DNA from 3 places in the Novibacillus thermophilus genome. Region 1 is predicted to be linked to each of the others. Evidence: riboswitches for the same ligand, from Rfam matches in the RefSeq annotation. Region 1 holds a riboswitch; each other region holds the start of a gene.
The links. A riboswitch is a leader RNA that binds a small molecule or an ion and turns the genes downstream of it on or off. The one in region 1 is predicted to bind thiamine pyrophosphate.
Positions count from the first base shown of each region.

Region 2: linked by a shared signal. The riboswitch ahead of tenA (thiaminase II) and the one ahead of thiD (bifunctional hydroxymethylpyrimidine kinase/phosphomethylpyrimidine kinase) in region 1 are both predicted to bind thiamine pyrophosphate.
Region 3: linked by a shared signal. The riboswitch ahead of B0W44_RS09090 (MTH1187 family thiamine-binding protein) and the one ahead of thiD (bifunctional hydroxymethylpyrimidine kinase/phosphomethylpyrimidine kinase) in region 1 are both predicted to bind thiamine pyrophosphate.

Region 1 covers NZ_CP019699.1:2,979,290-2,989,417, forward strand. Annotated here, with positions in the region: gene thiE (thiamine phosphate synthase) at 1-537, opposite strand, end outside; gene thiM (hydroxyethylthiazole kinase) at 537-1,334, opposite strand; gene thiD (bifunctional hydroxymethylpyrimidine kinase/phosphomethylpyrimidine kinase) at 1,339-2,157, opposite strand; TPP riboswitch at 2,270-2,383, opposite strand; gene B0W44_RS14535 (CynX/NimT family MFS transporter) at 2,952-4,160, shown strand; gene ehuA (ectoine/hydroxyectoine ABC transporter ATP-binding protein EhuA) at 4,381-5,214, opposite strand; gene ehuD (ectoine/hydroxyectoine ABC transporter permease subunit EhuD) at 5,214-5,915, opposite strand; gene ehuC (ectoine/hydroxyectoine ABC transporter permease subunit EhuC) at 5,912-6,553, opposite strand; gene ehuB (ectoine/hydroxyectoine ABC transporter substrate-binding protein EhuB) at 6,656-7,588, opposite strand; gene B0W44_RS14560 (aldehyde dehydrogenase family protein) at 7,945-9,384, opposite strand; gene B0W44_RS14565 (homoserine dehydrogenase) at 9,441-10,128, opposite strand, start outside.
Region 2 covers NZ_CP019699.1:1,999,534-2,009,661, reverse strand. Annotated here, with positions in the region: gene B0W44_RS10005 (Na+/H+ antiporter NhaC family protein) at 1-1,162, shown strand, start outside; gene B0W44_RS10000 (M55 family metallopeptidase) at 1,227-2,048, opposite strand; gene B0W44_RS09995 (2-hydroxyacid dehydrogenase) at 2,076-3,056, opposite strand; gene B0W44_RS18145 (hypothetical protein) at 3,161-3,328, opposite strand; gene B0W44_RS09990 (hypothetical protein) at 3,548-3,838, shown strand; gene tenA (thiaminase II) at 3,909-4,589, opposite strand; TPP riboswitch at 4,663-4,771, opposite strand; gene B0W44_RS09980 (TraB/GumN family protein) at 4,874-6,049, shown strand; gene B0W44_RS09975 (glycosyltransferase family 8 protein) at 6,076-6,882, shown strand; gene B0W44_RS09970 (Gfo/Idh/MocA family protein) at 6,892-8,025, opposite strand; gene B0W44_RS09965 (sugar phosphate isomerase/epimerase family protein) at 8,046-9,008, opposite strand; gene B0W44_RS09960 (hypothetical protein) at 9,055-9,288, opposite strand; gene B0W44_RS09955 (substrate-binding domain-containing protein) at 9,285-10,124, opposite strand.
Region 3 covers NZ_CP019699.1:1,818,715-1,828,842, reverse strand. Annotated here, with positions in the region: gene nikC (nickel transporter permease) at 79-927, shown strand; gene B0W44_RS09125 (FIMAH domain-containing protein) at 986-3,274, opposite strand; gene B0W44_RS09120 (response regulator transcription factor) at 3,490-4,182, shown strand; gene B0W44_RS09115 (hypothetical protein) at 4,169-4,591, shown strand; gene B0W44_RS09110 (sensor histidine kinase) at 4,486-5,562, shown strand; gene B0W44_RS09105 (ABC transporter ATP-binding protein) at 5,627-6,391, opposite strand; gene B0W44_RS09100 (ABC transporter substrate-binding protein) at 6,394-7,446, opposite strand; gene B0W44_RS09095 (ABC transporter permease) at 7,443-8,246, opposite strand; gene B0W44_RS09090 (MTH1187 family thiamine-binding protein) at 8,254-8,550, opposite strand; TPP riboswitch at 8,634-8,747, opposite strand; SAM riboswitch class I at 8,853-8,967, shown strand; gene B0W44_RS09085 (sodium:solute symporter family protein) at 9,173-10,128, shown strand, end outside.

The DNA.
Region 1 (10,128 bases):
AGGGACGTGCGCGGCTCGAATGCCACCGATGGCGACAATCGGGATCGGCCGTGTCAGTTGTTTACAGAGCGCAGCCAACCCTTCTGGTCCGAGGGGAGTTTTGGCATCGCTTTTTGAACGGGTGGGAAACATCGGCCCAACTCCGAGATAGTCAGCCCCAGAAGCAATCGCCTCTTCCGCTTCTTGTAACGTGTGGACAGAGACGCCAACCCACATGTCGTCACCCGTTAACGCGCGAACGTCTTCGACAGGGAGGTCGTCTTGTCCGACGTGAATGCCGTCAGCCTCGAGCAACAAGGCCAAATCTACACGATCGTTCACAATGAAAGGGATGTGGTGTTGGCGACATTCGCTGCGCAAAGCGCGCCCGAGGGCCAACGTTTCTTTCATCGTCAAGCCCGAATGCTTGTCTCTAAACTGAAAACACGTAATACCACCTGCAATCGCCTTTTTCAGCACATCGACAGGAGAGAGGGGAGGGGCACAGTCTTGACTGCCCATGACGAAGTATAAGGATAAGTGACGGGCCGGGACCATCACACATTCCCCTCCAAAACCGATAGTTTGGCCATGTCACGCAGCTCACGAGGTGTCATCAAATAAAGGGCATCGATTAAACGCCAGTTTAGCTCGCCGGGGCCTTTTGCCGACCGTGCTGCCAGCTCCGCCGCTACAGCCATCGCACTTAAACCCGCCACGGCGGCAAGGGTGGAGTCGTTTGTGACGGCGTGACAGGCGCCGACGATAGCGGTGGTTAAACAGCCAGAGCCTGTAATGTAAGGAAGTAGGGGATGGCCGCCTTCAATGACGACGGTGCTGTCAAGGCCCGCGACCACGTCCGTTTTTCCCGTCACTGCCACCGTTGTCCCGTACTTGTTCACGAAAGACTGCGCCAGCTGCACGCGGTCGCCGCCGTCATCAGATGCGTCAACCCCTTTCTGTCCCCACGCCACACCGCACAATGCGGCAATTTCAGCCGCATTTCCGCGGACGACGGCAATGTCCAGTTCGGCTAACAGCTGCTGGATCTGTTCATTGCGGTAAGCCGTCGTCCCGTACCCGACTGGATCCAAAATAACCGGGATCTTCAACCGGTTCGCAGCGTGACCTGCCAACTGCATCGCCTCTACCGTGCGTTCTGTCAAAGTGCCAGCATTTAACACAAGGGCCCCGGCGTGGGCCACCATGTCGGCCACTTCTCGCGGTTCCGAAGTCATCACGGGTGACGCCCCGATCGCGAGCGTCCCGTTAGCTGTAAAATTGGTCACAACGAGATTCGTAATGTTGTGGATGAGTGGTTTCCGTTGGCGCAATGTTGCCAACAACGTCTCCATCTGTTCACGCACGGGATAACCCCTCCTGTCTGTTGCGGTAAGCCCAGTGGTTGACAGGGCCGTGACCGCGCCCTAAATGGATAGGGTGTTTAATCGCTTCGGTAATATAGGTCTTTGCCGTTTCTACAGCCTGTCGAAGGGGAGTCCCTTTGGCTAGCTCCGCCGTAATAGCAGCAGAAAACGTACAACCGGTTCCGTGGGTGTGTTTTGTGTCATAGCGTGAAGCGACCAGTTCGTCAAACACCGAACCGTCGTAATAAATGTCGCGGGCCTCGTCATCCAAATGCCCGCCTTTCACGACGACAGCAGTAGCACCGAACTCATCGACGATCTGTTTAGCAGCGTCTTTCATCTGCTGGACGTTCTGAATTGTGCGCCCAGTGATTTCTTCTGCTTCGGGAAGATTGGGGGTTACAATCGTCGTCAAAGGGAGCAGTTCGTTGACCAGCTCTTTTTTCGCCGTTTCGGCGAGGAGTGCGTCACCGCTTTTGGCAACCATCACTGGGTCCATGACGTAGTTGTCAACATTGTACGCCTTCATCTTCTGCGCGACTAACCGAATGACGTCGGACTGGGAGAGCATGCCCGTTTTCACAGCATTGGGACGAATGTCTTCGTAAACGGCGTCCATCTGGCTTTCAATGAGCTCGAGGGGCATGTCTAAAAAGGTTTTGACGCCCAGCGTGTTTTGACTGACGACAGCCGTGATGACGGACATGCCGTAAACGCACAATTCCTGAAACGTTTTTAAGTCGGCATGAATGCCCGCACCTCCCGACGGGTCCGTTCCGGCAATCGTTAAAGCTCTCGGTACCTGTCCCATGATCATCACTCCGTAAAATAGTTGAGTTTCAGTACATTCATGCACTCTGCTGCAGAGGGGGGGAGGCCCGTCGACGTTCAAGTAAAAACACCGCAGATGCCATCCGCGGTGCAAAAAATTCTTAGATGTTCCCTCCGCTGGCATTACCCAGTTCAGGTTAAGCGGTCGACGGTGACAACTAACCATCCTCTCAGCCCGGTTTACCCGAGCTCCCGCAGAATGTATGAAATTCATGCGCTTACAGCTATTATAGGTTTTATCACCGCTATCTGTCAATGCAACGCTCTCCAGTTTTACAGATCAAAAAGCTACTGAAGAGAAAAAGAAGAGGGCAGCGGTTGTTCTGAGGTTCAGACGATTTTACATATATAGTTACAAAACTTATATTTTGTAACGGTACTATATGGCCAAGAAGTTGACAAAAGCCTCCCTCATCGCCTAACGGAAGTCACCAGCCCTTTCATCCTTCATCAGTTATATAGATGTGATTTGTAATAAGGTTTCCTTACAATCCATTGCCTTGACTATAGTAGTAGGCTCTCCCAAATGCGGACGGATATTATGTTTTCCCTGCTAACCGTCTCTGATCGAACAGCGCTTCGTTAGGGGGATTTGGCCTATTATGCCTTGGAGTTGGTCACATTCGTCCAGTTGGATCGTAAGGATGCTAGTTTCAAATATTTTAATGCGAATTGCTGTGGTGTATATCTACGTTTATGATTGAAACAGTTCTGCCTAGTCTCTCAAACCTGTCCCCCGTTTAAGTTATACTAAGAGTAAGGGGAAAATGACACATGATGAGAATAAAAGACAAAGTAAATGTTAAGCGTGCTGATATTGTTCTTCTTATAGGGATTGTAGCGATCTCCGCCAATTTGCGTCCGGCGATTACGTCTGTCGGCCCTCTCATCGGATTTATACGTGACGACATGCATTTATCCAACGGTTTAGCTGGCCTCCTCACGACTCTCCCTTTAGTCGCCTTTGCCGTCTTTTCTCCGTTGGCGCCGAAGTTTAGCCGCAGACTAGGTATCGAAATGACTTTGTTTCTCGGCCTCATGACGTTAGTTGCCGGGATTATGTTGCGCTCGACCCCCTCAATGTCTACCTTGTATACCGGCACCTTTACGATCGGCACGGCCATTGCGGTCTCCAACGTCCTGCTGCCGAGTCTCATTAAACAGAAATTTTCCGACAGAGTCGGTCTCATGACAGGTGTGTACACGACGTTTATGGGCGGTTTTGCAGCGCTTGGATCCGGTGTGAGCGTTCCCCTGGCGTCGCATTTAGGTTTCGGGTGGCGAAGCGCGCTCGGGTTTTGGGCCGTTTTAGCGGCTTTTGCCGCACTTGTTTGGCTCCCTCAACTCCGCCATCAAAACCGATCGGGTACTTCGCAAAGGATCGACGTGAAGCTAGGGGGGCTTTGGCGCTCTCCTCTCGCGTGGCAAGTGACTTGCTTCATGGGATTACAGTCGTCTATTTTTTATGTCACCGTGACGTGGATTCCCAATCTCCTTCACGATAGCGGCATGGACCCTTCGACGTCCGGATGGATGGTATCCTATATGCAGCTCATCGGTCTTCCGGCGACATTTATCGTGTCTGTTCTTGCAGATCGCCGTCCCAATCAAAAACGCATCGTGTTTGCAATCAGTTCGCTTTATATCGTCGCTTTTGCCGGGCTGCTCAGCTTGAAGACGGCCTGGGTGTACGTGTGGATCACGCTTCTTGGAATCGGCCAAAGCTCCACCATCAGCCTGGCGCTCGCATTCCTCGCCCTTCGTGCAAGAAATGCTCAACAAGCGGCAGAACTTTCAGGGATGGCCCAGTCTGTCGGCTATCTACTGGCCGCAGTCGGTCCAGTGGCTATCGGTTATCTTTACGATCTGACTCAGACATGGTCCGTTCCGTTAACGGTACTGATGTTTGTTTCATTCTGTATGTTGTTTGCCGGTCTCGGTGCCGGGCGCAACGCGTATGTCACGCCGGACAAAAACATGTAACCTTTGCGTCTCCTTTCTTTTCTGAGGGTTAGTTTACATAAAATAATGATTGTATACAATTTCATAAGGAGACGCTTCTCTCCCGCAGTACGTCACTAGAAAAAACAGCCGATGTTCATCTTGTATCGGTGAACATCGGCTGTCGCACACGCGCAAACGCTGTTTTGTCTTGTCTTTAGGCTGTTGCATACTCACTGCTCGGCGGATGCATCACGTGCCATCACGTGCCGTTGCCGTTCGCCCGGAACCGCTTCAAAAACGACTGCAATCGTTCACTCTTTGGGTTTTCTAAAACATCACCCGGTGTCCCCTGCTCTCCGATGCGGCCGTTGTCGAGAAACACAATTCTGTCAGCCACGTCCCGGGCAAACTCCATTTCGTGCGTAATCAAAATCATCGTCGTCTTGCCTTCCGAAGCGATGTCTTTAATGACCGAAAGCACTTCCCCGACGAGTTCCGGGTCGAGTGCCGCCGTCACCTCGTCAAACAACATCACTTTCGGCTGCATCACCAGCGCCCGCGCAATGGCGACACGCTGTTGCTGTCCTCCAGACAGCTGGGAAGGATAAGCGTCCACCTTGTCGCGAAGACCGACTTTTTCCAGCATCGTCACTGCCCGTTCTTCCGCCTCTTCCTTGGACAGACCGAGAACGTGAACTGGTGCGGTGATGCAATTGCGCATAATCGTCATGTGCGGAAATAAATTGTACTGCTGAAAGACCATGCCGATTTTGCCTCTCACTTTGCGTAAATGCTTTTCGTCTGCTGGGATGAGTTTACCGTCTACTCGCTTGTGCCACAACAGTTCGCTATCTACTTCAATCGTACCGGAAGTCGGTTTTTCCAACGTCATCAGCATGCGGATGATCGTCGTTTTTCCCGATCCACTCGGGCCGATAATGGCCAGTTTTTCGTTTGGCTGGACGTCTAGATCCAGTTCTTTCAAGACGTGAACATTGCCAAAAGACTTACTCACCTTATCGTATCGCACGATAGGCTCTGCTCGCCCTTTCTCGGGGGCAGCGTCCAGTGTAGTACTTGCCGTTTCAACCATCACAACGTCTCTCCTTTTGTAAGGGCGCGGCTTCTCCCAAAAGCGCGGTTCGTTCGGCTTTCAAGTTTGCGCACGAGCACTGCCGACGGATAGCTGAGAAGCAAGAACAGAAAGCCGACAATGGTGATCGGTTCCAGGTAGCGCCACGTTTCCGATCCGATGATTTTGGCCGTCTGCAGCATCTCTACCACCAAGATGGCAGACAAGAGGGGAGTTTCCTTAAACAGCACGATTAAATAGTTTCCCAACATCGGAATGACCGGCGGAATGGCTTGCGGCAGAATCACTTTAAACCACGTCTGCGCTTTTGAAAAGTTGAGGGCCGTGCTCGCTTCCCACTGCCCTTTGGGAACCGCTTCAATGCCAGAACGGTAGATTTCTGACACGTACGTACTGTAGTGGATACCCAAGCCTAGCGCCCCTGTTAGAAATGGATTAAGCGAAAACCCGATGTACGGAATTTGCGGAAATGCAAAAAACAAGAAGAACAGTTGGACAAGCGGCGGCGTACTGCGAATGAACTCAATGAACCCGACGGTCAGCCATACGAGTGGTTTAAAGCTGGAGCGGCGTGCTAGCGTCAACACTAGGCCGAATAGAAGCGCGATCCCGTAGGCAGTTACAGTCGCCGCCAAGGTAATCCACATCGCGTCAAAAATACGAGGGAATATTTCAAGCGCAAAATTCCAGTCCCACGTCATTGTACTGCCACTCCTTTCGAAGCTTTCTTTTCCAGCCAACGCGAGAGAAAGATGAGTGGCAAGGCGATGACAAAGTACATCAAGAGCAGTAACGTGAATATTTCTACTTGATTGCCGACGTAATTGTCTTTCAGCACTCTGGCTTGGAACGTTAGGTCGGCCAGCGTGATAAGTGAAACGAGAGACGTTCCTTTCAACAACTCAATTAAGTTGTTGCCGAATCCCGGCAACATGATTCTGATCGCCTGCGGCAGTATGACGAGACGCATGCGCTGCCAGCGCGTCATGTTCAGTGCAATGCCGGCCTCTGTCTGACCGTGGGGAATGGCCAGGATCGCCCCGCGCACGATTTCAGACGCATACGCTCCGTAATTCAATCCGAGGGCGATCACTCCTGCAGTAAAAGGGGACAACTCGATTCCAAAAGCAGGTAGCGCAAAAAAGAAAAAGAACATTTGCACCAATAATGACGTTCCGCGAAACAGTTCAACAAACACAGCCGTGATGAAACGAACGACGGCAAACCGCGAAAGTCTTCCAAAACCAGCCACAAACGCTATACAGAAAGCCAGTACTGCCGACAGCAGAAGTACTTTCACGGTCACTTCTGCCCCTCGCAACAGTTCCGGCAAAAACATCACATACGTGTCTATGGCGCCTTCAACCTCCTTCTTGGTCGCCTATCACATGTGCAGAATCTCGAAAATTGAGATTCTGCACACACTTTAAAGTTTAAAAGATCACGAATTGCAACGGTCTTCAGTTGTAATATCATCAGGAGGTAAATTGTCCTCTGAAAAACCGAACTCCTCCAGTATTTCCAATAACTTGCCGGACTCTTTCAATTTTTGCAGCCCTTCGTTGTACGCTTCCCGGAGCTCATCGTCTCCTTTTCGGAAAGCGGCTGCACCGTAACTCATCACACTTTCGCCGTCAATGACCGGCTGCGTAAACGGCTCGGCTTTTTCCACTTGAGACGGATCGGCAGAGGCTACCGCTTCGTTAAGTGTTGCTTCCGTCATGACAGTAGCATCAACGCGTCCCGACGCTACAGCTGCGATATTGGACGATATGCTGTCCGCTGTCTCAATTTGTTCTTCTTTCACCCCGAGCGCTTTCAGAAAATCAAATTGGTTGGCTCCGGCCATGATGGAAACCTTCACGTCAGGATTAGCGGCGATGTCTTCATAGCTGTGAAGATTTTTCGGGTTTCCAGCTTGCACGGCCATTCCTTCCCCATACTGAATTTCTATGTCACCGAAATCAGCTTCTTCACACCGTTCCGGCCTGATATCCATACCAGCCGTAATTAAATCAAACCGGTTTGCCTGTAGTCCCGGGATGAGTGATCCGAATTCCGTCACTTCCCCTTCCACAGTTTCAATCCCCATATCCTCAAAAATGGCCCTGGCGATTTCCGGGGCAACACCGGTAACTTCACCCTCAGCTGTTTTGAAGCCGTACGGCTTTTCGTTGGCAACGCCGACGGTCACTTTCCCTTCTTCTTTAATTCTGTCTAACGTCGACATTTCATCTGTCGTTTCTTCTGAAGAAGCCCCGCTAGAACTTTCATCACCGTTTCCATTGTCACTTGTAGCATCGCCACTCGCCCCGCAAGCGACCACGATAACAGCCAATAGACCGATGGCCAACATGTACACTATTTTTTTCATCGTTTTCCTCCTCAAATAGTTCTGTTTCTGCTCAAACACGGTCGAACCCCTTTCCGCTCTACCTCGTTCTTTTGAGCGTACGCCTTTCACCATTCCGATCGAATCACATTGAATGATGGAAGGAATACGTTCAAATCGTTCATTTCCAATCTTTTTAAATTTTCTGTAACTTTAAGGTGCTGTTGTTTTATTCCCCTCCCTTCAAGTGGGATAAGCAGCTCTTTTTTATCTTAACATAACGAATTTTGACATCAAACGCACTCATCGGGTGACAGTCGGCGCAGTTCGGACCAATTCGCGAATCTTGATCTGTTACGTCGTATATGCGCCAAATGCCTCCACGAAACGGTCACACATTAGATGATGTGCCTGTCCGGAAATTTAAAGCACACCACTTTTATCTCTGTCATTTCTTCGACAGCGTACTTCACTCCTTCTCTTCCCAAACCAGATCCCTTTATCCCGCCAAACGGCATCGCGTCAATGCGGTAATCGCTGCTGTCATTGACCATAATGCCCCCTGCTTCTACATTGCGGACGGCGACAAACGCCTTCTCCACATCCCGTGTGAAAATGCCCGCTTGCAGCCCGAAGTTTACTCGGTTGGCGGCACGAACGGCTTCTTCCAAACCGGACACGCGGTAAAGTGAGACGACGGGACCAAAGACTTCTTCATGCGCCAAAGTGCAGTGGGACGGCACCCTTTCCAAAACAGTCGGCAGGTAGAACGCACCGTCGCGCTCTCCTCCTGTTAACAGATTCGCGCCGCGGTCGACGGCTTCCTGGACCCACTGTTCCACGCGAACAGCTTCCTGTTCCGTGATCATCGGGCCCATATCCGTCAGTTCGGACAGTTTGTCGCCGACGCGCACTCGCTTCGTGCGTTTTACAAACCGATCAGAAAAATCGTCGTAAATATCGTCTTCTACATACACCCTTTGCACCCCGATGCAGTTTTGGCCGGCGGCACTGAAGGCCCCTTGCACAGTTGCTTCGACAGCCTCGTTCAAGTCTGCATCCTTTAAGACGATGACCGGAGAGTTGGAACCGAGTTCCATGCTCAGTTTTTTCACGCCGGCTTTGCGGCTGATGGCTTCTCCCGCAGATGTGCCGCCGGTGAAGGAAATCATCCGCACCTCTGGATGCATGACCAACGGATCCCCGATTTCACGGCCGTAACCGGTCACGACAGACAGCACTTTAGGTGGAAGTCCAGCTTCGAACAACACTTCTGCCAGTTGGAGCGCACTGAGCGGTGTGACAGTGGAAGGTTTGACGATGACGGCATTGCCGGCCGCGATGGCAGGCCCTACTTTATGGGCCACAAGGTTGAGCGGATCGTTGAACGGCGTGATGGCTGCAATGAGACCGACAGGAAAGCGGTAGTAATACCCCAACCGGTTTTCAGAGCCGGATTTTTGATCAAAGGGGATCGTCTCTCCGTGTAATCGCCGCGCTTCTTCAGCGCTGATTCGGAGTGTATCCATAGAGCGGCGCACTTCTTTCAGCGCTTCTCTGATCGTTTTGCTCCCTTCCCGCGCAATTGTAGTGGCAAACACATCTTCCCGTTCGGCTATCAGGTCGGCTGCGCGGTTTAACACGGCCATCCGTTCATGTGTCGGCATCTGTGCCGCAATTCTTACGCCTTCTGTACCACCTGCGATCGCTTTATGCACATCTTCGGAAGAAGCCGCTGGGACTGTACTGATGAGGCTGTCATCCTGGGGATCGTAAACGCCAATCGTCTTGTCGCGTTCAACCCACTTTCCCGCTACGATCATCTTTTTTTGTTCCATGACTCCTGTTTTCAATGGCATCACCTTCTCTCAGGAATTCGCTCGGACTTCTAGCACTACAGTTGACCACGGTCGATGTTGATTAAATCGATGAGCAAGGAAAACCCGGTTTCCGTACGGCCAGCTCCAGCCCCGACAAGTGTAATCGGCCCCGACAAATCACAGTCGTACGTGATGGCATTCATCGCTCCCGACACACCAGCCAGGGGGTCTGACAGCGGAAGCATCTCCGGGCCGATGTTGGCCTTCACGCCATCGCCCGTTTTTTTGATGCGCGCCAACAGTTTCCACCGCTTCCCTTCTGACTTTGCCTTCTCTATATCCCCTTGAGTCAAGTGGCGGATGCCTTCGCATTCAACGTCTTCTCGACGCAACGGGACATTCATGACGACGTTGGCTAAAATAACGACTTTGTACAGCACATCGTACCCTTCAATGTCACTCGTCGGATCGGCTTCCGCATAACCGTTCTCCTGCGCCTCCCGCAAGGCGTCGTCAAAGGACATCCCGGCTTCCATTTTGGTCAAGATGTAATTCGTCGTTCCGTTCAAAATACCGCGCACTTCGGTGATCGCGTTGCCGGTGAGGGAGACGAGGGGCATGCGCAAGGCCGGTGTCCCACTCATCACCGTCCCTTCATATCCGAGGCGTACTCCCTTTTCCCTCGCCATCTGAGACAGTTCCCGGTATGCGAGGGCCACAGGGCCCTTGTTGCTCATGACGACGTTTTTCCCGCTTTCAAAC
Region 2 (10,128 bases), 980 kb from region 1:
CATGCGCCCGGTCACGGACAAAATGAAAGTGTCGCGGGAAAAACTGGCGTACATCGTCGATTCCACTTCTGCCCCCATGTGTTTGCTGGCACCTGTGTCTACGTGGGTCGTTTTCGTGATGGGGTTAATTGGAGCGCAGTTTGCAGATCTCGGCATTTCCGAATCTGCGTACCTGGCCTATCTCAAAACGATTCCTTTTAATTTTTACGCGATCCTCGCTCTGCTGCTCGTCGCCCTCACGGTCTTGACGAAGCTAGAATTTGGCCCGATGGCCGCAGCCGAGAAACGGGCGCGGACGACCGGCGCCCTTTTCCGCGAGGGGGCAAAACTTCCGTCGGCACAAGACATTACCGATTCCACGCCGCCGGAAAACGTTGTGCCCAAGTTGCGCAACATGGTGATCCCCCTTGTCGTGCTTCTAGGGTTGATTCCCCCTCTGTTCCTGTGGACAGGCGGTTTTCCGGAGAACGACTTCGTGAATGCCATCGGTGAAGCGGACGGCTCCGTCTCGATCATGCTCGCAGCGTTTGTTGCGGGAATGGTCGGGCTGGCCCTCGGGGTTGGACAAAACATGTTCAGCGTCGGCAAAGCCATCGACATCTACTTCAGCGGCATTAAAGGCATGACACTCGTCTACATCATCTTGACATTGGCGTGGTCCATCGGGAGTGTGACGGAGGCAGTGGGGACAGCCGAATACGTCATCAGCCTCGCAGAGCAGACGACGTCGCCGCAGTTGATCCCCGTCTTGCTGTTCGCCGTCGGCATGTTGATTTCGTTTACAACCGGGACGTCTTACGGAACGTTTGCCATCATGATCCCTATCGCCATTCCGTTGGCCGTATCGATGGATGTCTCCGTCTTCCCGGCCATCGCCGCCGTCCTCAGCGGAGGCATTTTCGGCGACCACTGCTCCCCGATTTCGGACACGACGATCTTGTCGTCCGCCGGCTCTTCTTGTGACCACATCGATCACGTAAATACCCAGCTCCCCTACGCCATCACCGGCGGATTAAGCGGCATCGTGGCGTTTCTCACCGTCGGGTTGACGGGATCTGCCCTCGCGTCTGTCGCAAGCGGCATTCTCGCCATGTTCGCTCTCGTCTTCACCTTCAGCAAAATTTGGGGAGTCAACAGCAAAGGCCTAGACGTCCCGGCATAACCACGAAGGCTAATTTTTCACCTCCCACGACGCCCCAAAGGCCGTTGGAGGTCTTTTCGTTCCACTAACTGAACGCGGCTTTCATCGCTAACTCCGTCATCACGATCATCGCCTGGTAAGCTTCCAACATGTCGTTCGCCTGGTATGTAACGGTGCTGCCTGCCTCGATGTGCGTTCCCGGCAGAAGATTGGCCCATTCCGCCTGTCCGTAATTGGCAAACTCGATCTTGAGGACCGGGTTGTCCGGCGGTACGAGTGGTTTGACCCGATCCCTGTTTGCCAAAGCCTGGGCCGTTTTTTCCCGCAGCAGCTTTCCGCTTTTTTGCGGGGTCAGGCAGCATGCCGCCGTCCGGGAAATGCACTCCTTCACAACAGCGGTCGTAATCCCGGGAATGAGCGTTTCCGCTTCTTTGGCGATCTCGTCGTCACCCGCCACCATAATGACTGGAACGCCGTAATAGCCTGCCAAATAAGCGTTTAAGCCGAATTCTCCGACGGCGACACCGTCGACGAACACGTGGCGAACGCCGAAAATCATCGTGTGGCTCAAGATGCCCCTCATCGCCGCCCTGGCGTGGTAACCGGCGAATATGGCGGCGTCAAAGCTGTCGTCAAGCCCCTGCATCATCGAAAACGGCTTCACATCGCCGGAAATGAGTTTCGCTTCCGGATGAAGTTTCTCAATCAACACGTTGTTCATTTTAGAATGGCTGTCGTTGACGATCACTTCGCCGCACCCTACGTTGAACGCCGCCTCGACGATGTGATTCGCCTCATCGGTCATCAACTGCTGGCCGCGGGTGTAGTGGCGTTGGCTTGAATCGACAAAGGTCTGATCGACAAGGCCCGTGATCCCTTCCATGTCCACCGACACAAATAGTTTCATCGTCTGTCAACCTCCTATTTAAAACAGCTATTGGTGCAGCCCCGCTTGATTGACGACGTTCTCGCACGGTCTGCCCGTTAACACAGCCAATACATTTTGGGCCGCCATCATCCCCATGTTCGTCCGGGTTTTCACTGAAGCACTTCCGATGTGCGGCAACAGAACGACGTTGGACAGATCTTTCAACCCAGGTTCCAGCTGGGGTTCGCGTTCGTACACGTCCAGCCCGGCACCGGCAATGACGCCGTGTTCCAAGGCGTGGACCAGGGCTTTTTCGTCCACGATCGGTCCGCGGGCGGTGTTAATCAAGTAGGCCGTTTCCTTCATCAGCTTCAACTCCCTTTCGCCGATGAAGTGGTGCGTCCCTTCCGTGTACGGCACATGGATGGAGATGTAATCGGCTCGCTGTAACAACTCTTCTTTGGTGACGTATTCGGCGTTCAGGCTCCGTTCTTGCTCCAGAGGTAACCGCGTCCGGCTGTAGTAGAGGACGTCCATCTCAAACCCCCTCGCCCGCCGCGCTACCGCTTGTCCGATGCGTCCCATGCCGACAATGCCCAACGTGGCCCCGTGTACATCGCTGCCGAGAAAGAGCTGCGGTGCCCAATTCTCCCATTGCCCGGACCGCGTGTACACGTCGCCTTCCACAACGCGGCGGGCAACGGTCATCAAGAGCGCCCACGCCAGGTCAGCCGTCGTCTCTGTCAACACCCCCGGGGTGTTCGTCACGGCAATGTTGTGTTCTGTCGCCGCTTCCACATCGATATTGTTGAATCCGACTGCGTAGTTGCTGATCACCTTCAAGTCCGGCGCCGCTTCGATGACCTCCCTGTCAATCGTGTCCGTGACGAGTGAAATCAGTCCTGCCTTTCCCTGCACACCTTCGATGATTTCCTGTTTTTTTAACACCCGGTCTTCTGCATTGTACGAGAGCTCTGTATGCTCTTTTAAAAATGCCATCACGGGTGACGGAAGTTCCCGGGTTAGAAACACCTTCGGTTTTCCCATCAAGATCACCTCCAGCGGTGGTAATAGGAAGGCGTACGGTCACTATTCGCCTTACACGGCCAAAATCCTGCAAAAAAAGAGGAATACCCGAAGGCATGCCGCTTCTACTCGTCGGGAACGACGGCAGAGACTGCGAAATGTCCCCATTCGTCATCGCACGTGTCAAAACGCCGTTCCTCTTCCGGATCGACGCACGGATACCCCTTTCTCTGGTCGATTAAGAAGAATAACAGAGATAAAAACAAAAGGCACAACAACGCAATTTTTAACACGAACTCCCCCCTCTTTCTCCCTTACCTGTTATGTCTTCTACACCTTTGTCAATAATCCTCTAATTTTCCTAAAAAAAATGCGACGAATGTCCTATGTCGTCGAAATCATTCGTCCCACTTCCATCTTTACGTTTTGACTTTTCGTTTATGACAAGTTTCCCTTGTTGTTCTTTTGCATAGGCTATCATGGGCAAAAGAACACCGAGGGAGGGTTGACACGTGAGCTCATCGGTATCCGACAACCAGCAGCCGGAATATTCCAGTGAACCGTACCGCGATGAAGGAATTCACGTTCAGCAGTATCCAGGTCATGGCGCTGTTCAAGGCTATGAACAACCGTGGTACAACACTCAGCAGCAGCCGTATGCCGAAACGAATCTGTTCCCGTTCGGATTTGGATTAGGGATTCCACTGTTTCCACCGTACCCGCCGTTCTTCGGACCGTTTGTCGGACCCTTTTTCGGTCCGTTCGGCGGACCCTTTGGCGGACCGTTCAGGGGACCTTTCTAACCTTATACATCTCCCCTGAACGAATCAGAGCGTCCTCCTCAGAGGACGCTCTACTCATTGGTAGCCAAATTCATTGAGAAATGGTTTCATTGGACGGCCACGCTTCCTGCGTATAGGCCATCTCCCAGAATGCAAGTTCGTATTCGCTGGCCATGACAAATTGCTCTTTCATACTGCGCCGTTCCTTCTCACTCGCGTCTTTGGCAATGCGGTCCAAAAGGTCGATTTGTTCCTGGACCGACGTTTGGAACCAGTCGCTGGCATACGTTTTGATCCAATTTTGATAGACGGGCTCCTTCGGTGTTGCATCGCGGTACTTGCGTCCAATCTCTCCGTACAACCAATAACACGGCAGCAGAGCGGCAACCGTATCCCCCAGCCGGCCAGACAGTGCGGCCCGGTACAAATGGGATGTGTAAGCGTAAGCCGTCGGTGCCGGCCGAAACTGGGCGAGGTCGTCATCCGTAATGTTCAGTACTTCGGCGTGTTCCCGATGCACGGTCAACTCCGCCTCTGCCGTCAGTTTCGCTTTTCCCGCCAACAGTGACGTCACCCGGAAGTCGTCCGCTTGCGCAGCCCCCATCGCGTGAACTTTCCCGAAGTGTTTCAAGTAGTAAATATCCTGCAAAACGTAAAACCTGAACGTCTCCAACGGCAAGTCTCCGCGCACAATCCCTAACACAAACGGGTGGTTCAAACTTTTCTCCCAACTTGTCTTGGCTGCGTCGCGCAGCGTCTCAGAAAACCGCATAAAAAAATCCTCCTCGCTCTCGTGTCCGGCTTGTGAGGAGGAAAGTTTTGAAAGACGCACGTTTGTCCCAAATGAAACAACGTCTCCACTTCCCTCCGCTGGTACGAGCCAGATCAGGTTCCAAGGGTCTTAAAGCTTGTGCTTTAATCTCAGCCTCATACAAGGCGCCCCTAGCGGAAATGAATGTTGTATGACGATTTCATCATATCACGTTCCTTGAGGATGTCAATCTTATGAATTGTTGTATAATGAAGGAAGACTGACGAGAAAAAAGGAAGGACACTATGGCTGAAACAAACGAAACCATCACGCGAATACAGTTACAGGGCAAGGAATACATCCTGATCGGAACGGCCCACGTGTCGAAACACAGTGCCGAACAAGTGAAAGACGTCATTGAGGCCGAAAGGCCCGATTCGGTCTGCATTGAATTGGACAAACAGCGGTATGAGTCGTTAGTGAAAGGGAATAAGTGGAAAGAAACGGACATTTTCAAGGTGATTAAGGAAAAGAAAGCATCGCTGATGCTCGTCAATTTGGCCATTTCTTCTTTTCAAAAACGAATCGCCAAGCAGTTCGGCATTCAGGCCGGCCAGGAGATGGTACAGGGGATCGAATCGGCAAAAACGACCGGGGCCAACCTCGTCCTCGCGGACCGAAACATACAAATTACGTTTGCCCGCATTTGGCACAGCATCGGATTTTGGGGAAAGGTAAAACTTCTTTCGCAAATGATCGCCAGCATTTTTAATACGGAGAGCATCTCGGAAGAAGAACTAGAAAAGATGAAGTCGCAAGATGCGATTAACGCCATTCTCCACGAATTCACCGCCACGTTCCCCAAGTTGAAAGTGCCGCTCATTGATGAAAGAGACCAGTACTTGGCTCAAAAAATAAAAGAGGCCCCTGGGGAAAAAGTCGTCGCGGTCGTGGGAGCCGCCCACGTTCCCGGCATTAAGCGGGAGATCCACAAGGAACACGATTTAGCCCACCTGAGCCAAATCCCGCCTAAACCAACATGGCCCAAAATCGTCGCCTGGTCCATTCCCCTTCTCATTCTTGCTGCAATCGCCTACACGTTTTTCACGAATCCGGAGGCGGGATATCAGCAAACGGTGAGTTGGGTGTTGTGGAACGGATCTCTCTCGGCCATTGGATCGGCCCTGGCGTTAGGACACCCCCTTGCCATTTTGACGGCGTTTGTCGCTGCTCCCATCACGTCGTTAAACCCCCTGTTGGCAGCGGGGTGGTTTGCCGGCATTGCGCAAGCTTTCGTGCAGCGACCGAGTGTAGCCGACTTCGAGAAACTTTCCGAAGATGTGTTTAGTGTGAAAGGTTTTTGGCACAATAAGGTGACGCGTATTCTGTTAGTGGTCGTACTGGCCAATTTGGGAAGTTCACTGGGGACGTTTGTCGGCGGAGCGGACGTCGTCCGTTTATTCATCGACAACTTATCATGAGTACTGTACTGGAGAGTTGAGGATGTATGAATATTCTGGTGACAATCAATGCGAACTACCTCAAGGCCCTCAAAGTGATGCTGAAGTCCATGTTTATCAACAACCCAGGTGTACCCTTTCACATCTACCTCATGCACTCTCGCTTAAAAGGGGAGGACGTCTCCGACATTGACCATTTTGTCGCTGAACACGGCCAAACGCTTATCGAAGTCGAAGTACAGGATGACTACTTTGACAGGGCTCCCGTCTTAAAGCATTACACAAAGGAAATGTACTACCGGCTCTTGGCCTTCAAATTTTTACCTGAGAATCTGGACAAGATCTTGTACCTAGACCCTGACATTCTCGTCATCAACGAAATTCAATCCCTGTACGATACGGACCTTTCCGGCTTTCTTTACGCCGCTGCCTATCACGACCGAGTCTCCATAACGGAAATTAACAAACTGAGGTTACGGCCTTACGAAATCGAGGCTTACTACAATTCGGGCGTGTTGCTCATGAACCTTCCGCTGCAGCGAGAGAAAATAAACGAACAAGACATCTACAACTTTGTCGAAGAAAACAAAAAAAGGCTGATTTTGCCCGATCAAGACATCATTAACGCCCTTTACTCCAAATCGATCAAGGAAATAGACGAAATTCGGTTCAACTACGACGCCAGATTTTACCGCTACTACAAGATGATGAGTAACGGCAACATTGACATGGACTACGTCATTCGCCACACGTCCATCATCCACTTTTGCGGCAAGCGAAAGCCGTGGCACAAACATTATACAGGGAGGTTCCACTCCCTGTATAAACATTACGAAAAACTGGCGTTGCCTTGAATGGTCACGTTATAGGTCTTCAATCGCCACCCATGAACCGGTTTCAATGGATTGGTCCACCGCTTCCAAAACACGCTGGCACTCGACCCCGTCCGAAAAGTCGGGAACAAACGGTTTGTCTTCCACAATACTTTGAATCAACTCGTACACCACATGGACAAACCCGTGTTCGTAGCCAATAATGTGTCCTGGCGGCCACCAGTGACCTGCATACGGATGAACATCTTCTGTCACCATAATCGTTTTGAATCCTTGCGTACGGGGTTCTTCATCAGCGAAATACACTTGCAACTCATTGAGACGCTCCAAGTTAAAGCGGATCGAACCTTTACTCCCGTTAATTTCAAACAAGTTCCCGTTCTTCCATCCCGTCGCATACCTGGTGGCTTCGAACGTTCCCAGAGCCCCGTTTTTAAACTGGGCGAGGAACGAGGTCGTATCGTCTACCGTCACATCCCCCATTTCACCGGAACCTTTCGCAGTTAATCCACTCATCTCTACAGGTTTCGGTCGCTGTTTGACAAACGTCTTGCTCTGTCCCACGACACAGTCAAAATCCCCGATAAGAAAGCGAGCTAGATCGATGCAGTGCGCATTCAGATCACCGTGTGCGCCTGAACCCGCTATTTCTCTTTGCAGGCGCCAGGCCAAAGGCGCTTTAGGATCAACGAGCCAATCCTGCAAGTAGAGAGCGCGGTAGTGATAGATTTCCCCGATCTTCCCTTCGTCAATCAGTTGCTTTGCCAACTGTACCGCCGGTAGAAAACGGTAGTTAAAGCATATTCCGTGTTTGACACCCGCTGCTTCAGCCGTCGCCAACATCTCCCTCGCGTCCGCCAGCGAAAGGGCTAACGGCTTTTCACACAGGACATGCTTCCCAGCGCGCGCAGCGGCGATCACGATATCTTTGTGCACATTGCTGGGAGCATTGACGTCAATCAAGTCAAGGTCGTCGCGTTCGACCAAACGCCGGTAGTCCGTTTCATAGCTCGCCCAGCCGTACTGCTCGGCCGCCTCTCTGACGGCCGCTTCATTCCGTCCACAGATGGCCTGCATGCGCACCTGTGCTCCCAAGTCAAAGAACAGGCCGACATCCTTGTAAGCGTGGCTGTGTGCCTTTCCCATAAACTTGTAGCCGACCATCCCGACACGGACAGACCGGGTTACGCCCACCACATCTCACCTGCTTTCTCATAGATTAAGGCATCCTTTAACAATTCCACCGCCTTGGTAAATCCTTCATTGACCGACATGAGGCTATCTTCATGTTCGATACTGATGACACCGTCGTATCCAACCTTCTTCAGTGCACTTACAATATTTTTCCACACTTCCACGCCGTGCCCATACCCGATGGTACGGAAAATCCACGAGCGCTCCAGCTCCTGCGCGTACGGCTTGACATCAAGAACACCGTTTAACGCGGTGTTTCTTTTATCTATCGACGTATCTTTCGCGTGGACGTGGTAGATAGAATCTCCAAGTGCCTTAATACACTCTTCGGGATCCATATTTTGCCAGAACAAGTGGGACGGATCAAAGTTCACCCCGATGTTGTCCCCGGCTTCCCTCCTTAAACGAAGTGCTGTTTCAGTGTTGTACACGACAAATCCCGGGTGGGCTTCGATGGCGACGCGAACCCCGTGTTCCCGCAAAAACTCAGATTGCTTTTGCCAATAGGGGATCACCTTTTCCGACCACTGCCATTCCAACACCTTCAGAAAATCAGGAGGCCACGGACACGTGACCCATGCGGGGTACTTCGAGTGTTCCGATTCTCCTGGACAGCCGGAAAAGGTCACAACGGTATCAACACCTAGGGCACTCGCTAACTTGACCGTTTCTTCAAACTGCCGGTGATGCAGAGTTGCAATCTCTTCATCAGGATGTAACGGGTTTCCGTGACAACTTAACGCACTAATTTCTAATCCGCGTTCCTCTACAGCCGATTTTAAACGGGAAATAGACGCTTCATCACTTAACAATTGTCGGGGGTTGCAGTGAGCGTTGCCAGGGTATCCGCCAGCCCCGATCTCCACGGCTTCGAGACCGGCTTCCTTTACCTTGTCTAGCGCACCTTCCAGTGAAAGTTCCCCAAACAGAACAGCAAATACTCCGAGCTTCATCTTGAATCTCTCCTTTCATTTGTCTATAGCAATTGAACTCTCTCACCTAGTAAATTGCATCAGGATCGTAATAGTCTTCTACATTTTCAGGCGTCACAGGTGTCGCCTCCAACATCACTCGATGGGGAATGCTCTCTCCCCAAAAACCGTCTAGGCTATCGCCGTTAAGCAGTTTAACTGCTAGATTGACACCGAGAGCCCCCATCGTTGGTGGATATCTTAACGAAACGACGATCTCAGGGTTTTGGTTCTCCTTCATCATCTGGTAAATTTCCTTCATTCCCCTGAACTGACGATGAACATCTCATCTTGCCTCTGCGCGTCTCGAATCGCTTGCACGATGCCGATGGTCATGTCATCGTCCTGTGAGTAAATAGCGTCAATTTCTGGATTGGCCTGCAAAATGTTTTCCGTCGCTTTGAGGGCCGCTTCCCGGGTAAAGTCTCCTGGTTGGCTGGCTACAATTTCGATATCTGGATAGTTTTCTAGATAATCGCGGAATCCTTGACTCCGCAAATCAGTCACACTGGAAGGAACTCCTGTAATTTCGACGACTCTTCCCCTCGGTTCTCCGTTTTTCTCTGTCAGCCCTTCGACTAAGTATTTCCCATTTCCAAACCCGATCCCGTAATTATCTCCTCCCACGTATGTGCGGTAGCTTTCCGTATTCACCTCACGATCCACGACAACCAACGGGATGCCCTGTTCAGCGACAGTGTCGGCTACAGGTGTCAGTGCAGCCGTTTCAATCGGGAGCATGACAATAGCATCGACACCTTTTGTCATTAAATCTTCGATATCAGACGTCTGTTTGTTCGGATCGTTAGCCGTATGCAAAATGTATTCAACGTTGTCATGTTTTTTGGCTTCCTCTTCAGCGTTCGCGATCAGCGCCCCCATCCAACCGTGATCAGCCGCAGGTAGCGAAATCCCTATCGTAAAGGGGCCGTCACCGGCGGATGACCCGTCTGTATCCCCTTCACTTTCTCCATCACTGTTTTCACTGTTCATCTCCCCGCTTTCCGCACCTGGAGGCTCGTCGACACTGCAAGCCGCCATCCCCAAAATTAGTGCTAGTGCCATGACGACCGTTACCCAAAAACCCCGGTTCACCATTTTT
Region 3 (10,128 bases), 1.2 Mb from region 1:
GTGATTGTGTTGCCGCCTCCCAGTGTCAACCGACATCACTCGATCTCTCCAACCAATTCCCCACGGGGAACAGATGGGATGGCACCTGACAACCCGTGGCGGGAGAGCTTCAGAAACTTGAAAAGAAACAAAATGGCCATCCTCGGATTACTCATTATTGTCAGTTTTGTCAGCGTCGGATTGCTGGCCCCCTTCATGACGACATACGAACCGACCCAGCAGCACGTGGCTGAACGGTTGACAAGCCCTTCCGAGGCTGCGTGGTTCGGCACGGACCATTTTGGGCGGGACATCTTTACCCGTGTCGTGTACGGGGCTCGAATTTCCATATACATCGGTTTTGTTTCCGTGTTCAGCGCCATCGTCTGCGGGACACTGCTCGGGTTGATCGCTGGATACTTCGGACGTTGGGTCGATATGACCATCTCCCGCCTGTTTGACATCATGCTCGCATTCCCAAGTATTTTACTGGCCATCGCGATCGTGGCGATCCTCGGGCCGTCACTTGAAAACGCCATGTTGGCTGTCGCCGTAATCAATGTGCCCACATTCGGGCGATTAGTGCGTTCCAAGGTGCTCAGCGTAAAAGAGGAAGAGTACATTACCGGAGCAAAAGCTCAAGGGATGGGACACGGACGCATCATGTTACACCACATTCTGCCGAACAGTCTGGCACCCGTCATTGTCCAGGCGTCCCTCAGTTTCGGGACGGCCATTTTAGAAGCAGCAGCATTGGGATTCCTCGGTCTCGGCGCGCAACCTCCTTCACCGGAATGGGGCCGCATGCTGGCAGATGCTCGGCAGTATATTCAGACAGCTCCATGGACGGTCGTATTCCCCGGCTTGTGCATCATGTTGCTGGTACTCGGTTTTAATCTGTTCGGTGACGGCCTGCGGGACACTCTGGACCCGAAAATGAAATCTTAAGTCCCCGCATCATCAAACCCCCGTGGCAAACGCAAACTTGCCACGGGGGTGTTGCATTTTACTCCTGCCACTTGGCTATGACAGTGTCCGCACCGCTCTGCAGGACGTCGAGCGCTTCCGCTGAAATGAGCCCGTTTTCCCCTTGGTGCCCGAGCAACTGTTTAAAGTTTTGCATGTGTTTCACAACCTTGTCAGCATCCCCTTGCCGTTCAAAGCGGTCCACTGCCATTAAATGGACCAGCAAAGAGCGGACGGCGCCGTCGTTACGAAAGGCTCCTTCCTCGTTAAAGTGCTCCACTAGTACTTGAAGCTCCGAAACACTGTGGGGGTGATAACGCACGTCATATTCGTAATCGGCGTAGGCGAGATCTCCCTGCGGCGCACCGTACGTCACGGTCATCACCAGCTCGTCACCAGGGTTGAGCTGGGTGAACGATTCCAGTTCTTTTTCCTCGTCACTCGTCATGTTAAACGGGTCGACGTGGATGACAGCGTGATTCCCTTGCGGTTTCTCCTGTATAAACGTCACCAGGTAGTCGACATAGCGCCCCACCACCTCGTTCAACCCTTGAAAATCGTCGAGATTTCCGCCGTCGTTCTCATATCCAACCGCATCTATACGGATGTTGTCCACATACCAGCCAGCCTCTTCTGAAGCCCAGTCGGTGACGTAACGGAAAGCGAGAAGGATTTGCTGCCCGTCGTAGGCGCTTAAATCAAACGTCTGGGTCGTCCATCCTCCAGAAGAACCGGTAAATCCGGGCACATTTTCCACGACGTTGGGATGGGCATTCGGATCGAGGTCAGACCGGGTGTTCTCGTTGGCGAGGGACGTCCACGTCTCTCCTCCGTCCGTCGACACTTGCACAAAACCGTAATCCCACGCCTCTTCGATCTCGTACCACGTGTCGAATGTCAATTCGGCGCCTTCCACTCCGCTTAAATCAAAGGCCTTAATCATGAAGTGGTTCGCAAGGGAACCCGCTCCACCCCAAAACACGTCATTGTCCGCATTTTCAGGATCGTCGGCAACCGTCCATTCAGTGGGCAGAAAATCAATTCCGTCAAAAAATAAACTTTGGACATCTTTGCGTTCGAGCTTGACAAAGTCGGTACCCCACGCCGGAGCGCCGGGCGTGTTGTACGCTTCTTCTGTATCGACGTTAATCGTAAAGTCGATACTCTTAAACCCGTACTTCTCGTTTTCGCCGTCTTCGGCGTCAATGACGAGGGCCGTCTGGAAATCGCGGTACACATCTTCAAACGTCACTTCGTACCCAAACGCCTGCAGCGTGTCGTTCACTCCTTCGATCCCGTTCTTCTCATTGGTTGCCAAGGCTTGGATGAACTCGCTGCCGCCGTAGTGATCGTTTAGATAGAGTTGAAATAAGTACGCGATGCCGTAGTCAGCCAGTATTTCATACGGCCCTTGATCTTCCCAGGCGACTAGAGAGTTCTCCGGATGGTCGCGGAAGAAGTCCACGTGACTGTCAGGGTGGCCGTACCCGACGAGAAATTCTGCGAAGTCGGACATCCCTTCGTTGATCCATGTTTCTTCGTCAGAATCGTTGTCGTCGTGGATGAGATGCTGGTATTCGTGGGCAACCGTTCCTTCGTACAGATGCGGTCTAGCGGCATCCGGTCCAACTCGGTTCTCCCAATCGTACGCATCGATCGTGATAATATTGCGATCTGTGTACATCTCGAACACCGGAGAGTAAAATCCGGCAATGTAACTCGGAAATTCCGGATCGTAGAAATTTGCGTCCCGCACGTTGTCGACAAGAATGATGTTCCGGTCACTGCCGTCTGAACTGACATAGTAATCTTCACCGAACGTGTCCGTTATGAGTTGATGCTGGTTTTCTCCGTTGTGCGAATTCGGCATACCGAAAAACTCTGTCACTTTTCCGTAAATGTTCGTGTCGAACTCGGACAGGATGTATGCCACCTGTTCGTCCGTAATCTCGACAGAGTCGTTCCGCTCTTCCTGAGGGAAATCGCGGTCATTCGCCACCCAGATCTCTGCGTATTCCCCGACGGCCCGCAGTGTGTAATCTTTAAAGTAGTATCCTTGCGTATCGTCTAAGGACAGGAAGAAGCGCTCTGTTCCCGGTGTCGGTTCGTACGTCTGTAACGCTGCTTCGCTAAATGTCCGCAGCGGAACAGACGATGAATCGATCTCTATCTCCTCTAGTTCTTCACTCCGCAACTTCGGGCCGATGTCAACAGGTTCTGGCCCTTCCCCATTCCCCGTTGTCGCCTGAACAGAATCTTCTACCGTTGGCAAGGTGAACGAAAAGACGAGTAAAACAGCTAAGGCCACACGGGGCAACCACTTTTGCATGCTTCCAACTCCTTTAACTCAGTTTTACAATCCCCTGCACATTGAGAGGTTGTATATGAAATATTTCTTCTTATCACAATTGTTTCCCTTTAGGAATTAGGACCTATTTTCACGCTTCTCGTTCCCATGCCCTTCTCTCCCGTTCAGGTACCACCGAACCACTTTAACCGATCGAACAAACCGTGGTATGATCGAGTAGAGGAGGGGACTTGCCGTTGCAAGCGCACATTCTCGTGATCGAAGATGACCAACACATTCAGGAAATGCTCAAATATACGCTAGAAAGTGAAACTTACCGGGTCAGCTCGGCATTTTCCGGCAGAGAAGGAATGGATTTGTTTGAACAAATGACCCCTGACCTCGTGCTACTGGATATTATGCTCCCCGATCTAGACGGTTGGGAAGTGCTGGAGCGGATACGCCTCCGCGGATCGACGCCCGTCATCATGCTGACCGCGAAAGGAGAAGTGGAAGACAAGATTAAAGGGTTGAATCTAGGCAGTGACGATTACATCACCAAGCCTTTCAGCCCTGGAGAATTGTTGGCCCGCATAAGGGCTGTCCTGCGAAGAGTGGAACCGGAATCAAAAAAAGTGATGAGTTGGCCGAATCTTACGATCCACCGCGACGAGCGCCTGGTAAAGGCCAAAGGCCAGCCAGTCACGCTGACCCGCAAAGAGTTCGACTTACTGCTGTACTTGGCAACACACAAGGGACAAGTGATCAGCCGGGAGCACTTGCTCAGTAAAATATGGGACTACGCCTACCTCGGCGACACGCGCACAGTCGACACTCACGTCAAGCGGCTGAGAGAAAAACTAGAATCCCGTACCGCCCCTTACCGGTACATCCGCACCGTCTGGGGCAGCGGGTACACCTTTGAAGTGATGCGCGATGAGGAAGTATAACTCCCTGTTTTCCCGCCTCATCACCTCCCACACGATCGTCGTGCTCATCGCTGTGCTGGCCATCGGGTTTGCCGCCGATACGTTTTTTCGGCTGTTCCTCGTCGAGCAAGAGTCGTCCCGCCTCGTGGACAACGTCTCTGCCGTCGCCCGCCGCGTGGTCGTCCCTGGAGAATCGGGGTGGGTCATTCGCTCCGAGCGTTCCATTTTGATCAACACGTTGCAGTTGGCCGGAATAGAACTGTATGAACTCCCCCTTCGGCTGCCGAGAACCTGTCTTTCACACCGGACGAATGGAACAGTCTGTTGCGGGATCAGCAACTTTTCCGTAAGACGTCCGCCACCTGGTTCGGTCTGCCGGAACTGGAGCTGTACCTCATCGACGGAGAGCGCAACCGGCTCCTGCTTCTAAAAAACCCGATGGGCCAATCCGCCGAAACGTTGTCGCACATGCGCCGGACCCTCATCTACTCCGGCCTGATCGCCATCCTCCTCGGCGTCCTAATCTCGTACGGCACGTCTCGCTACACGGTCACACCCATTCGCAACATACAACACGTCGCGCGCAAAGTGGTGCAAGGCGATTTTCGACAACGCGTCCGAATGGAATCGTACGAGGAACTAGACGATCTAGCCGCCACATTCAATCAAGCGGTCGACCGCGTAGAAGAGACAATGAAAGAACAGCAACGCCTGGATCAACTCAGCAAACAATTCGTTTCCAACGTCTCCCACGAATTTCGCGTCCCGCTCACGTCGCTGGCCGGGTTTCTCGAACTGCTACAAGAGGACAAAATACCGGCAAAAGACAAAGGGAAAGTAACGGCGATCATGCAAAAGGACGTCGAGCGCTTGAGCCGTCTCGTTCACGATCTGTTGGACCTTTCCCGGTTGCAGTCGGGGAAGATTGAACTGGAACGCGAACTCGTTCCCTTAAAGCCGACAGTCGAGGAGACCCTCGACCGCTTATCACCCCAGTTGGAGAACAAACCTTTGTCCGTGACGTCGGATGTCAAGCCGTCACTCGTCGTTTGGGCTGACGAAGACCGCTTGCAGCAAATACTGCTCAACTTGATCGGGAATGCCGTACAGCATTCGCCTGCCGGAGAATCGGTCGAGATTGGCGCCCGTTCCGTTCAGGGAGGTCAAGCGGTCCAAATCACTGTCGTCAACAGAGGAACGACGATTCCGCCGGAAGAGCTCCCCTATTTGTGGGAGCGGTTCACCAAAGTCGATAAGTCCCGCTCTAAACAGGGAACGGGTTTAGGCCTCGCCATCACCCGCGAACTGGTCCACTTACACGGCGGACACATTGAAGCTGACAACTTGCCGGATCAATCCGGTGTCCGCGTCACCTTCACGTTACCTGCTCGTGAAAATTAAACGATTGCTGAGTCATGTGAGGCGTCGCCTCGTCGTGGACGTAAAACAACCCCCGTTCGTCAAGTCAGCGGGGGTTTTCGTTTTGATTCAGTTCTGTCAACAGCTGCTCCTTGTAGTAAAGAAAGCGTTCGTCCGTGACCAGTTTGCGCCCCCGGGGGCGCGGCAACTCAATCGACCATTCAGCCGTTACAGTGGCCGGACGGGATGACAGCACGTACACCCGGTCGGACAGGTAGATCGCCTCGTCGATACTGTGCGTGATAAACAAAATAGAACGATTGAACTGATCCCATATACCCAACAGCCAATCTTGCATGCGGTCGCGCGTCAACGCGTCGAGGGCGCCGAACGGCTCATCCAGCAGCCACACATCGCGCTCCATCATCACGGTTCGCAACAGCGCAGCGCGCTGCCGCATCCCACCGGACAGACGGACAGGGTATGCGTCGGCAAACTGTTCCAAACCGAAGGCAGACAGCAGTTCCCGCGCTCTCTCCCGTGCCTCCTTGCGAGAAGCTCCCCGCACTTCCGCTCCGACCACAGCGTTGTCGAGGATTGTCCGCCAAGGAAAGAGACAGTCCTTCTGCATCATGTAACTGACGTGTCCGGTCTCTCCCGTGATGTCTTCTCCATCTTTTTTTACCGTGCCGCGGTCAGGGTGCTCCAGACCGCTCACGATGTTAAACAGCGTACTCTTGCCGCACCCGCTCGGCCCGATGAGACTCACAAATTCACCTTCTTTTACTGTCAGGCTGACACCGTTTAAAGCCGGCAATTCTCCAGAAGGGGTGCGGTATGTTTTACACAGAGTGTCCAGCACAATCTTCATCGTTACGACTCCGGTAAAAATGCATTGGTAAACGCTTCGGTGGGATCAATGGCCGTTTCAATCAGTTCGTGTTCGACCATCCAATCAGTGAAGTCGATCCACCTCTGTTCGTCCTGCACGCCCCACGTTTCCGCATCGTCGCGGTAACGTGCGCTCATCCACTGTTGAGAAGCGCGAATCAGTTCGGGGTCTGTTTCAGGTGTCACCTCAATCAAAATCTCTGCTGCTGCGTCCGGTTCATCGATGGCGAACAAGTACCCCTTGCTCACTGCGCGCATAAATTTCTCCACTATTTCGGGCTTTTCCTCTATCATACTCTCATTCGTAATAAGCGTCGGGGTGTAAAAATCGAGGACCGGATCGAGATCGTTCAAATAGATGATGTCAATGGGAAAGTCGCGCAATTCCGCTTCGATACCCGTCCAGCCGTAATAAATCCATTGGAAGTCAACGTCCCGTGACGTAGCGGCAAAAAAATCGGCTTCTCCGACATTGACGATATTCACTTTGTCCTCGACATCGTCCACTTCTACGCCGTCCATGCGCAGAACTGTCTTAAGAAAGGCGTTTTCAATCGGCGACCCCCAACCGCCGTACGTCTTCCCTACAAAATCTTGCGGAGATGTGATGTTTTTCTCCTTCGGCGCAGCAAAACCGGACGTGTTGTGCTGCAAGACGGCAGCAATAGAGACAACAGGAATCCCTTCTGCCCTGGCCTGAATGACATACTCCTGCGAGCTTACGCCAAACTCAGCGTTTCCCGCACCGACGAGCTGGTTAGCTGACGTCTCAGCCGGCGTGGTGATCTCCACCTCCAGTCCTTCCTCGGCAAAATAGCCTTGTTCCTGGGCGACGTACAGACCGGTGTGGTTCGTATTCGGCACCCAGTCGAGCATCACGGTCACCTGCGTCAACTCGTCACTCTCAACCTCTCCACTGTCTCGTCCTTCTTCTTGCGGAGTATCCGAGTTTCCTCCCCCACATGCAGATAACACGAGGAGACAGGACATGCTGACGATGACGACGACCGTCCTCCAATGGTTGTGTTGTGTCACTTTGCGTTCTTCCTTTCCCACTGTTCTTGTTCGCGCGTGTACGCCCACGGCGCCAACAATCGAGACGCCGCCTGAATGAATCCAAACAACACCAAACTCCAGAACGTAATGACGACAATCGCGACAAACACGTTGTCAGCAGAAAACGAGTTTTGTGCCCGGACGAGCATCACGCCGAGCCCGGCATCGGCTCCTAACCACTCGGCGATAACCGCCCCGAGGACACTGTACGTCGCGGCGATCTTCAAACCGGAAAACACGTACGGCAGCGCATGGGGAAAGCGCACCATGCGAAAGATCTGCCACTTTCCTGCCCCCATGGACCGTAGTAACCGCACCATGTCCCTGTCTGCCGAACTCAGCCCGTCCACTGTACTCACAGCGACCGGAAAAAACGTGACCAGGGCGACGATGAGCACCTTTGGCAGCAAACCGTACCCGAACCAGACGATAAACAGAGGGGCGATAGCAATGATCGGCACCGTTTGCGTCCCGACCAAAAGCGGATACAGTCCCCGGCGCAGCCAGGGAGACAGTTCAATGAGAACGGCTAACGACAGGGCTACGGCAATGCCTGTCGCAAAGCCGAGCATCGCTTCCTGCAACGTCGGCCACATGTGACGGTTGACGACTTCTACATTGTGTAAAAAGGCAAAGACTATGTCACTCGGCGCCGGCAACAACCACATGTCCACGTCAAAGACATGCACCCCGAGTTCCCACAGGGCGAGAAACACAGTCGCGAGCAAGACTGGCGGCCAAACAGTCATGGCATGCTGTCGCCACTTCACGCGTCTCACGTTCCATTCACCTTTGCCGGTACTTGCCCACTTTTTCTTCCATCGTCACCCCGGATGGACTGTAGTCAATTTTCACAATGGTGATCACCCGCTCGCTTCCCGCCGCAATCACCGCTTCCTGGGCTCTCTTCACAACGTCCATCAACTCGTCGTACTCACCTTCCATCGTCGTCTCCATCGGACCTACTTCGTACTTCACGCCCGACTGCTGAATCACGCCAATGGCTTCGTCCACGATGTCGTAAATATCTTGATCCCCTGTCACACGGGGGATGACTTGAATGCTGACATTGACACGGGGCATGTCCACACCTCCTTCAAACGTAAAGAAAGCCAATCCTGATCAGGACTGGCTTAAGCGCAACGTCACATGTCTGCTGTCCACAAGCAGATGACGACTATGATCCCTGCGCTGGCATTATCCAGATCAGGTTTAACGGGTCGGTACCATTTTGGGGGTACCCTCTCAGCCGGGCTCTCCCAGCTCCCCTCTGTTTAATGTGACTATAGCACAAACCTTACACCCTGGCAATGACAAAGCGCGCCAAAAACAGTTGACAACAGTTTAGGGGGTGACTATACTGGTTTTAAAATCTGATAGACATTCTCTTATCCAGAGAGGTGGAGGGACTGGCCCGATGAAACCCGGCAACCTTTGCACGGTTCCTGTGCAAAAAGGTGCCAATTCCTGCAAAGCCGTTTAGGTTTTGAAAGATAAGAGAGGTGATGATCGGGTCGCTAGCCTCTCTGTCTTTGCAGAGAGGCTTTCTCATTTTAACAGCTTGCAGGAAGGATGAAGATGTCTCATCAACTGTAAATGCATACTTATCCTATATGAAAAAGCGGTGAGAGCACCAAATGACGGATAAACGAAAGCCCGACAATCTAGAGTGTAAGGGCCGATCACGTGAAGGGAATGACATTTAATGAATGAATACGGTGTGTGGCTGATAGGATTAGCTGTTGTCTATACGTTTCTGTTAATCTTTTCCGGTTATGTCGCGAGGCGTAAAGCAGCTCGCGGAGAGGACTTTTTTGTCGGCGGCCGTCAATTTTCGCCGCTTGTCGTCGCCCTCTGTATCACCGGACTGTTTTCCGGCTCAACTTACATCTCCATTTTAGAATTAGCATACTTGAAAGGCATATCAGCTGTTTGGTATGGAGTCGCTGAAACGGTGCAAGTGTTAATTATCGCCTTTATTCTGCTCGCACCGTTTCGCGAACGGATGCTGGTGACGATCTCGGGCCTCATTGGTGATTATTACGGGCGTTGGGCGAAACTGATCAGTGGTGCCATTACAGCATTCTCTTTTCCGATGTGGTCAGTGGCGACGGCCATCGCTTTTGCTTCTGCTATCCATGTGTTTACCGGCATCCCCCTCTTTTTTTCTGTTGCGTTGACATCCCTCTTGCTCTTCATCTATTTGCAAGCAGGTGGAATGTGGTCAGTTGCCTTTACGCAAAGCGTCAATGCAGTCGTATTCTCACTGATGTTTGTGGTGGGGTTAATCGCTTTTTTTGTCAACCCGGGAATAGAGGGTCTGGTTCAGCTAGCCCAAACACAACCAGACATGTTTACATGGGGAAATGCCGGTTTACAAGTGATCGTTGCGTGGTTCGGCACATTTCTCGTCAATGTATTGTTGGCCCAGGCGGCCTTCCAGATGGCGTTGTCCTGCCGAACCGCAAAAGAAGGCCAGAAGGGACTAAAAATGGCAGCCGTCATGGGGATACCGTTTGTGATCCTCGGTGTGCTTTTCGGGATGGCCGCTGCCGTGGTCGTCCCAGACGCAGGCAAGGGCTTGATCGCCATTCCCCAGTATCTCATGCAAGTCCTCCCTGCGCCTTTAGCCGGACTGTTTTTCCTCGGCATATGGGCTTG